DNA from 2 places in the Streptomyces sp. NPDC048211 genome. Region 2 is predicted to be linked to the other one. Evidence: riboswitches for the same ligand, from Rfam matches in the RefSeq annotation. Region 2 holds a riboswitch; the other holds the start of a gene.

Region 1 (4,497 bases), on a different contig from region 2:
GCCGACCACCTCTTCCTCGGTCAGCGGCTCGCCGCCCTCGTCGGCCAGGATGAGGGCGGAGGTCAGGTCGTCGGTGGGCTGCGCGGTCTTCTCGCGTACGAGCCCGGCGTAGAAGACGTCGAGGTCCGCGAGGAGGGCCAGGCGCTCGTCCTGCGGGGTGAGCATCGAGAAGAAGGCCTTGTACTGGCGGGTCAGCATGGCGTTCGCGGCGGGGTCGACCCCCATCAGCATGCCGACCACCCGCATGGGCAGCGGCTGCGCGAACACGGACTTGAGGTCGACGACGGCCCCGTCCCTGCCGCCCTCGGCGAGCGCGTCCAGCAGCTCCTCCGTGAACTTCTCGATGTCGGGCCGTATCGCCTCCAGCCGGCGGGGCGTGAGCGCCTGGGAGGTCTTGGTCCGCAGCCGGCGGTGCTCGTCGCCGTCGACGGTGAACATGGACCGGCCGGCATCGATCATCCCGATGAGCGGCCAGGCGTGCGTCACCTCACCGCTCCGCCACAGGCCCCAGGCATCGAGGTCCTTCACCAGACGCGGATCGAGCAGCAGCTGCCGGGCGTCCGCGTGCCGGGTGACGGCCAGGGCCGGCACACCGAGGAGCTCGATCCTGGCCAGCCGTCCGGCGTCGCGCAGCCGCGCCGTCTCGCCGTCCAGGTCCTGGACCATCGGGTCGATGACGACGGTCCCGCCGTCCTGGGCCGCCGTCCGGGCGGCGGCATGGGGGCAGTTCACGAGAAGTCTCCTGTCGTACGAACGGGGGTGAACCGAACGGGGAGCGAGGTGGAGCCTCGCAGGAACGCAGAGGGCCGTCGTACGAGGTCGGCGGCGGGCACGCCGAGCCGGAGGTCGGGCAGCCGGTCGAGCAGGACCTCGATGCCGGTACGGGCGATGACTTCGGCGATCTCCTGGGCGGGGAAGGGGCACCGGTACTCGCCGTGGCTGAAGGCGAGATGGGCGCCGTTGCCGCCCTGTCCGGATGCGGCGGTGCCGGACAGGGTCTGGCGGACCAGCGGATCGGTGTTGGCGGCGCCGAGCCCGAGCAGCAGCATGTCCCCGGCCTTGATGTTCTGACCGCCGAGCCGAGTGTCCCGGACGGCCCAGCGTCCGGCGAGGATCTGGGTGGGCGTGTCCTCCCAGAGGACCTCGTTCATGGCATCGCCGATGCTGCGCCGGCCACGGGCCATGGAGTCGGCGAACTCGTCCTCCGTGAGCATCAGCCGCACGGAGTTGCTGATCCAGTCGGCGGTGGTGAGGTGCCCGGCGGCCGTGACGGCCATCAGATCCAGCATGTACTCCTCGTCGGTGAACGCCTCGGGGAAGGCGAGCATGCGGGAGGTCACGTCGTCCCCGGGTGCGGCCCGCTTCGCGGCCACCAGCCGGGCCATGTGTTCCCCGAACCGCAGATGGGCGCTCTGCGCGTCCGGTCCGCCGTCGGCGAGGTCCTTCAGCACCCGCGCGATGTCGGCCCCTTCGTCGTCGGGGAAGCCGACCAGCCGGGCGAGGACGAGGACGGGGAGTGGCTCGCAGAAGTCGGCGACGAGGTCGGCCGTGCCGCGGCTGCACACCTCGTCGACGAGCCGGTCCGCCAGTTGCTCGCAGTGCCTGCGGATCGCATGCGGATCGGCGCCTTCGAGGGCCGGTCCGACCATGCGGACGTGCCGCCGGTGCTCCTCGCCCGCGCTGAAGTAGATCGACGGCAGGGGGCGCCCCACCATGGGCAGCAGCGGCCAGTCCTCGGGTATGTGCGGCCACTGGTTCCACAGGCCGACATCGCGCGGGAACAACTGCCCGTCGCTGGTGACCTGATGGAGCTCGCGGTAGCCGATGACCAGCCAGGCGGGGAACCCGCCCGGGAGTTCCACCGGGACGACGGGCCCGTGATCGCTGCGCATGGCCCGGTAGACGGCCTGGGGGTCGGCCTGGAATTCGGGCCCGTCGAGCGGCACGGCCCCGGCGTGAGCCGGACAGCCGGGAGGCGGAGGAGGAGACGTCGGCGCGGGCTCGGCGGAAGATGGGCGCGTCATGAGTCCTGACTCCTGTGGCGACAGCTGCAAGCGTCACGATCATGCGATCAACGCATGGCCACTATAAGGATTTTATGTGACGCCGGAACTGTCAACAGCGGTCAATCCCACACCCTGAGCGTAACAACAGGTCGACATCTCACCGCAATTGCCGACCATCGCGATCTACTGCCCCTGTACGGTGCCGCCTTGGCGCAGGCCCTCGCCCCGTGCCCGGCTCGCCTCGCCTCGCGCAGATCCTCGCCCTCTTACTGACCCTCCTCGCACAGATCCCCGCCCTGGAGGGCGACGTTGACCAGTCCGGCACCCTTGCCGCCGGCGAGTCCGCCACCGACGCCACCTCCGCGTTCGCCCTCCACGAGCGTCAGGGCATGCCAGCGCGCCAGCCAGTACACCCGCCCGCGGTGAGCGGCGAGGGACTCCCGCAGCGCGCGAGGGGCGTGCGTCCACACCGAGGGAAGGTCACCCGCGTAGTCGAAGGCGGGCCGCAGCCCGACCCATCCGTCGTCGCCGACGTCACCGGAGGTGAGCAGGACCTCGACGGCCTGCCCCGGCTCCTGGCGGCACTTCTTGGCGTGGATCCAGTGCACGCGGTGGCCCGCGGCGTAGCGGGAGCAGGCGTCGCTCCGCACGGAGTCGTTCTGAGCGAGATGACGCAGCACGGTGAGGTTCGCCTTCCGGGGTGAGGACCCCGAGTGCCCTGCACCGCGGTCCGCTGTTCCCCGCACCCTGCGCACGGGGCAGGTCGTCACCCGGAGCACCCGCAGCGGAGCGGGGTGCCGTCCAGCAAGCCGGGGCTGTGCGCTGGAACTCATGACCCACCCACGACTCTAACCCACGCAAACGGCACGACCCGACGAGTGGTCAGGGGCACGCGGCACCCCGTACCGGACACCACACGCCGCCGGACCTCCCGCCGGCCCTCCCCCGACCCCCGGGGCCCTCCCCTCCCGATCGTGCCGGGGAGAGGCCCCGGGGCACTCACCCGGTGACGAGACCGGGGTCGCTGGAACCGGCCCGGCCGGTCTCGACGTGCCCGGCGAAGCGCCGCAGGAAGGTGGCGTCCACGTCGGAGATGACGGTGACGTCGTACCAGCTCTTGCTCCCCCGCAGGTCAAGCGCGTGTGTCACGGTCGCGCCGGCGCCGACCGCGAAGGTCTGCACCCCTCCCCCGTACGCGGCGGCGCTGCGTACGGTCAGCCGCACGGTCGCGGCGCCCCCATTGACGAAGGTCAGTTCCAGCCCGCCGGAAACGGCATCATGACGGGCCGTCACCTCCGGACCGGCCACCTTCCCGCCGGCCCGGAAGGTGCGCAGGAAGCCGTTGGGGCCATGGACGGTGAGGTCGGTCACGCCCTTGGAATAGGCGGTGTTCCAGCTGTCCGAGAGCGACTTGCCCGCCTCGGTCGTGTAGGTCCAGGGTCCGTCGGTGCGGTTGGCGGAGGTCACCAGGAACTGTGCCCCGGCGGCGGCGCCGGCGCTGAAGGTGAGGCGGTACTTGCCGGTGGCCGTATCGGCGGCGCCGTCGACGAAGGGCGCGTAGCGCAGCGGCCGGGTGGGCCGGGCCCCCTTTTCCTGCTTGGGCACGGTGCCGGTGGCGGGCGGCGCGGGAACGTAGTCCGGGTGCCGGAGGCGGTCCGGAGGCTCGTAGGCGTCGGTCGAGGGCAACGAGACGTCCGAGGTGTCCGTACGGCCGAAGTCGAAGGCCGAGGTGAGATCACCGCAGATGGCGCGCCGCCAGGGCGAGATGTTGGGCTCGTGCACACCGAAGCGCTGCTCCATGAAGCGGATCACGGAGGTGTGGTCGAAGACCTCGGAACAGGCGAACCCTCCCGTGCTCCACGGGGAGACCACGAGCATGGGCACTCGCTGACCGAGCCCGTACGGCCCGGCGGCGTACCGGATGTCACCGGGGAAGTAGTCGGCGGAGGTGTCCACGGTGGACAGTCCCTGCGCGGCCCCCGACGGTACGAAGGGCGGCACGATGTGATCGAAGAAGCCGTCGTTCTCGTCGTACGTGATGAAGAGGGCGGTCCGGCCCCAGACCTCGGGGTCGGCAGTCAGGGCGTCCAGCACCTGCGAGATGTACCAGGCGCCGTAGTTGGCAGGCCAGTTGGGATGCTCGCTGTACGCCTCCGGGGCGACGATCCAGGAGACCTTGGGCAGCGTACCGGCCCGGACATCGGCCTTCAGGTCGTCGAGGAGCCCGCCGCCGTTCTTGATGTCGGTACCGGTGCGGGCCTTGTCGTGGAGCGGGTCACCGGGCGCTGCACCGCGGTAACTGTTGAAGTACAGGAGCGAGTTGTCGCCGTACGTCCCCCGATAGGCATCATCGATCCATCCCCAGGACCCGGCGGCGTCGAGCCCGTCACCGATGTCCTGATAGACCTTCCACGACACCCCGGCCTGCTCCAGCCGCTCGGGATAGGTGGTCCATCCGTACCCCGCCTCGTCGTTACCGAGCACGGGGCCG
Region 2 (4,497 bases):
CCGCTTTCTGCATGGTGTCCATCCCACCCCGCTCGCGCGGTCCGGGGCAACCCCGTCCCACGGACGGGACACGAGGGGCCGGGGGCGGGTAGCGGTACCCGACAGGCGTCAGTGGACGCGGACTTCGCCCGGCAGCGGTTCGGGCAGCGGCTCCTCGCGCCGCGGGCGGCCCACCGAGGCGATCGCGCCGGTCACCAGGCCGGCCAGCAGACCCCAGAACGCGGATCCGATCCCCAGCAGCGTCACGCCCGAGGCGGTCGCGAGGAAGGTCACCACGGCCGCCTCCCTGGACGCCTTGTCGGCCAGGGCCGCGGACAGTGAGGCCTCGATGGTGGCGAGCAGGCCGATCCCGGCGATGGCCAGGACGAGTTGCTGCGGCATCGCGGTGAGGAGTGAGGCCACGGTCGCGCCCAGCAGCCCGACGCAGAGGTAGAAGACGCCGGCCCACACGGCGGCGAGGTAGCGCTTGTTCCGGTCGGGGTGCGCCTCCTCGCCCGTGCAGATGGCGGCCGTGATCGCTGCCAGGTTGAGGCCGAACGCCCCGAAGGGCGCCAGGGCGGCGTTGGCCGCCCCGGTCCACGTCATCAGCGGCGAGACCGGCACGTCGTAGCCGGCGCCGCGGATCACGGCGACGCCGGGCAGGTTCTGGGAGGCCATCGTGACGACGAACAGGGGCGCGCCGACGCTGACGAGGACCTTCCAGTCGAACTCCGGCGCGGTGAAGACCGGCGTGGCCAGGGCGAGTCGGACCTTGCCCAGCTGCCAGCCGCCGGTGAACACGGTGGCCACGACGCCCGCGGCGAGCGCCAGCAGCACCGCGTACCGGGGCAGCAGCCGCCGGCCCAGCAGATAGAGCACGAACATGGGGAACGCGACCGCGAACCCGCCGTCCATCGTGCTGAACAGCCCTGTGCCGAAGCGCAGCAGCACCCCGGCGAGCAGCGCGGCCGCCAGGGGCACCGGGATCCGGCCCATCAGACGGCTGAACCAGCCCGTCACCCCGCTCACGAGGATGAGCAGGGCCGAGAAGACGAACGCGCCGACCGCCTGAGCCATCGACACCCCGCTCAGACCGGTGGTCAGCAGCGCGGCTCCCGGCGTCGACCACGCGGTCACGACGGGCGCCCGGTAGCGCAGCGACAGTCCGATGCAGGTGCAGGCCAGTCCGACACCGAGCGCCAGCATCCAGGACGAGATCTCGCGCGAGTCCGCCCCCGCCGCCTGCGCGGCGGTGAAGACCAGCGCCGCCGAACTGGTGACGCCCACCATGACGGCGATCAGTCCGGCGACCACGGCCGAAGGCGGCGCGATCGAGCGTATGCGGGTGATCGCGAACATGAGTGAGCCACTTCCCCTGCGCTGTGCCTGACCGGGTGCGGTGCCCGGCCGGACCGACGGCCCGCGGACGGCGGGTCGGGCCGGTGATGGTGCGTTCCGTATACGGAACGTTCTGTATGTGGAACACTAGAGAAGCGGGCCGACGCCCGTCAACCAGGACAGTGGAGCGGGTGCACGGCCGATGGGGCTGAACGAGGACGTGGGGCGCAGGCTGCGAGCGCTGCGGCGCGAGCGGGACCTGTCCCTGTCGGAGCTCTCCCGGCGCTCCCGCGTGGGCAAGGGCACACTCTCGGAGCTGGAGAGCGGCACGCGCAATCCCACCCTGGAGACGCTGTACGCGCTCACCACCGCGCTCGGCCTTCCGCTCAGCGCCGTACTGAGCGACCCGCTCCCGGCAGACCGCTTCGGTCCCGCGCTTCCCGGCGTCTCGGGAAGCGCGGTCACCGCCGTACTTCTGGAGCGGCACGAGGACGGTCCCGCGGTCACCGACGTGTTCCGCATCAGCATCACGGCGGGCGCCGTACAGGAATCGGAAGGACACGTCCCGGGCACGCGGGAGAGCCTCATGGTGCTGAGCGGGACGGCCGTCGTCGGCCCGCCGGACGACACCCGTACGGCAGGCCCCGGGGCCTGCGCGCACTGGCGGGCCGACGAGCCGCACGTCTACGGCGCGCCCGACGGTGAGGTGCAGGGCATCCTCTTCGTCCGCTATCCCTCGGCGGGGGAGTCCGCGCCTGCTCCGGGCCGGAGAACCGCTCGCGACGCGGGCTGAGCGCCGGGGCTCACGCCGCGTCGGGCACGACGTCGTCCGCGCACGGGAAGGCGGGATGACCGCCGAGGCGGCGGACGAAGTCCTGGAGCCGCGGATACGCGGACAGGGAACCGGCCGTGCCCGGATGGACGAGCGCTACCCACAGGTCCACGTCGGCGGCCGTCAGCTCCGCACCCAACGCATACGGCTGCAAGGAGAGATGGCGCTCCATCAGGTCGAGCGCCGCCGTCCGTTCCGCTGCCGCGGCGGACGGTGTCACGTTCCGCTCCAGCAGATCGCGCAGGCTTTCGATGTCCGCCGCGAGCGACGGCGGGTGGAGTGCGGAAGGGCGCGCCTCGTCGTGCCCGGACAGCAGCCCCGCGAGGTCGCGGAGGATGTCGGGCGTGTGGTTGCTGACGATGCGGCCGCTCCAGCGGTCGCACAGCGCGGGAGCCGTCAGCGGTCCGTCGTAGTGGAGCACCGTGGCCTCGTACGCCCTGCGCAGCGAGGCGAAGCCCTCGGGGGTCCCTGCCGGGTGGGTCAGGAGCGTGGTGGCGACCGAGTCCTTCACGCCGAGGAGGCCGAGTGTGATGGAGATGCGCAGCGAACGCGGACAGCTCGCCGACAGGAACAGTTCATAGCGGTGCGGCGCCGGATAGAAGCCGCCGGCGAGGCCGACGCCGATCCGGCTGTGGAAGCGGGGGGACGGAACGCCCGACGAGGGGCGCAGGCCTGCGGCGCGGGAAGCGGAGGCGGACGAAGCGGTGCCGTACTTCGGCGAGCTGCCTGTACTGGAACCGCGCGAAGCTGTCTCGGGCATGACTCTCCCTATGGGGATCCCTGAGGGGAACGACGAAGCCACCGCCGCCTTGTGGGCACCGGCGGCCGGATACGGAACGAGTGCGCCTGCGTACCGGTCCGGACCGGGAGGACCCGTCGGGGCCCGGTGCGATCACGCCGGGACGAGGAGTCCGGCAGACCGGACCGGGACGGGTCCGGGGCGCGGACTAGTAAGCGCTGGAGACGCGCAGGAGATCGATGTGCAAGCGCCTCGTCAAGCCGTTCCTGGGCAATTCCCACCGGTCCCGCCATCGGGGCTCGCGAGACGCGAGACCGCGCTTGCCCTGTCGCACCAACAGGACCCGGTCGTCACCCGGGGCACCCCATCGCGGTGGAAGGGTTGCCTGTCAGCGGGCCGGGGCCGATGACCGCACGAACGGGAGATCCCGCCCGGGCAGCGCTGACAATCGTGACCGTCCACGTCAGTTTCGGTGCGCCCGGAGGCGCCGTCAAGAAGGCGGGACGAGCCGTCTCGCCTGATGGTCACCGGGCGCCGGGACTCCCCTCGGGCCGGGCCCCGGCTCAGCCCGCGCCCAGCAGGTTGACCAGACGGATGTAGCGGACCCAGTCCCAGTGCGGACCCGGATCCGTGTGATCCGTGCCGGGGACCTGTACATGGCCGAGGATGTGCGCGCGGTCCTTGGGGATGCCGTAGCGGTCGCACACCGAGGCGGTCAGCAGCGCCGACTTCTCGTACATGGCGTCGGTGAAGTACGAGGGCTGGTCCACATAGCCCTCGTGCTCGATGCCGATGCTGCGGGTGTTGTAGTCCCAGTTCCCCGCGTGCCAGGCGATGTCCTTCTCCCGCACGCACTGGTCGATGTACCCGTCCGCCGAGCGCACCACGTAGTGCGCGGACACCTGTTTCGCCGGATTCTGGAAGATCGCCACGGCGTCCGAGAAGGTCTCCTGGGTGACATGGATGATCACGTACTGCACCGGATATGCCGAAGGCCGCGTCGAGACGGTGTAGTTGGACGTCGAAGCCGGAACCCAGTGGGCGGCCGGGTAGTCCGTCGTGCCGGCCGTCGCCGCGGTGGCGCGGACGGAGGCGGGCAGCAGGGCCGCCGCAGCCGTCGCCGCCGCGCCCTGAAGGATCCTTCTGCGGTCCATGCGTACTCCTGAGTGTGGGGGAGGGGGCAGCGGGACGCTCCGGAACGGACCTCACGCAGCCCTGCGGCATCGCGCGGGATGCCGGTACCCGAATCCCCGGCATCCCGTGACTCCCTCGCGTCCGGTGACCGGGAGGTGACGTCCGATGTACGACCGAGCGGAGTGCGCGCCCCACCGTACGGGCGCCGGGCGAGTGGCGGAAGACGGCGTCAGCCCGAAATCGAGCTGAGGCGGAGTGAGTTGAGGAGGATACGGGTCCTGCGCCCGGACCGCCGGGCGATGGCGCACGGCGGCCCGGGAGCGTCCGCCCGTCAGTGGGTGAGCGGGCGCGGCAGCTTCAGGAGCGTCACGGACGTCCCGATGCCCGAGCCGACCAGCCGGCCGTCCGCGTCGAACGCGCCCGCCCCGTCGGTCATCCCGAAGTCGTTGTCGTTGATCAGGGCGAGCGTGTCCCG

The links. A riboswitch is a leader RNA that binds a small molecule or an ion and turns the genes downstream of it on or off. The one in region 2 is predicted to bind S-adenosylmethionine.
Region 1: another riboswitch for S-adenosylmethionine. It lies ahead of ACGFZA_RS11430 (hypothetical protein); the one in region 2 lies ahead of ACGFZA_RS21780 (putative leader peptide).

What each region holds. Positions count from the first base shown of each region.
Region 1 is NZ_JBIDAD010000002.1:1,040,408-1,044,904, reverse strand. It holds gene ACGFZA_RS11440 (cytochrome P450) at 1-732, opposite strand, end outside; gene ACGFZA_RS11435 (cytochrome P450) at 729-2,024, opposite strand; gene ACGFZA_RS11430 (hypothetical protein) at 2,273-2,686, opposite strand; SAM riboswitch class IV at 2,734-2,843, opposite strand; gene ACGFZA_RS11425 (phosphocholine-specific phospholipase C) at 3,006-4,497, opposite strand, start outside.
Region 2 is NZ_JBIDAD010000005.1:493,993-498,489, forward strand. It holds gene ACGFZA_RS21760 (ABC transporter ATP-binding protein) at 1-13, opposite strand, end outside; gene ACGFZA_RS21765 (benzoate/H(+) symporter BenE family transporter) at 109-1,338, opposite strand; gene ACGFZA_RS21770 (helix-turn-helix domain-containing protein) at 1,520-2,110, shown strand; gene ACGFZA_RS21775 (glutathione S-transferase C-terminal domain-containing protein) at 2,121-2,909, opposite strand; gene ACGFZA_RS21780 (putative leader peptide) at 3,097-3,222, opposite strand; SAM riboswitch class IV at 3,200-3,344, opposite strand; gene ACGFZA_RS21785 (N-acetylmuramoyl-L-alanine amidase) at 3,452-4,042, opposite strand; gene ACGFZA_RS21790 (esterase-like activity of phytase family protein) at 4,354-4,497, opposite strand, start outside.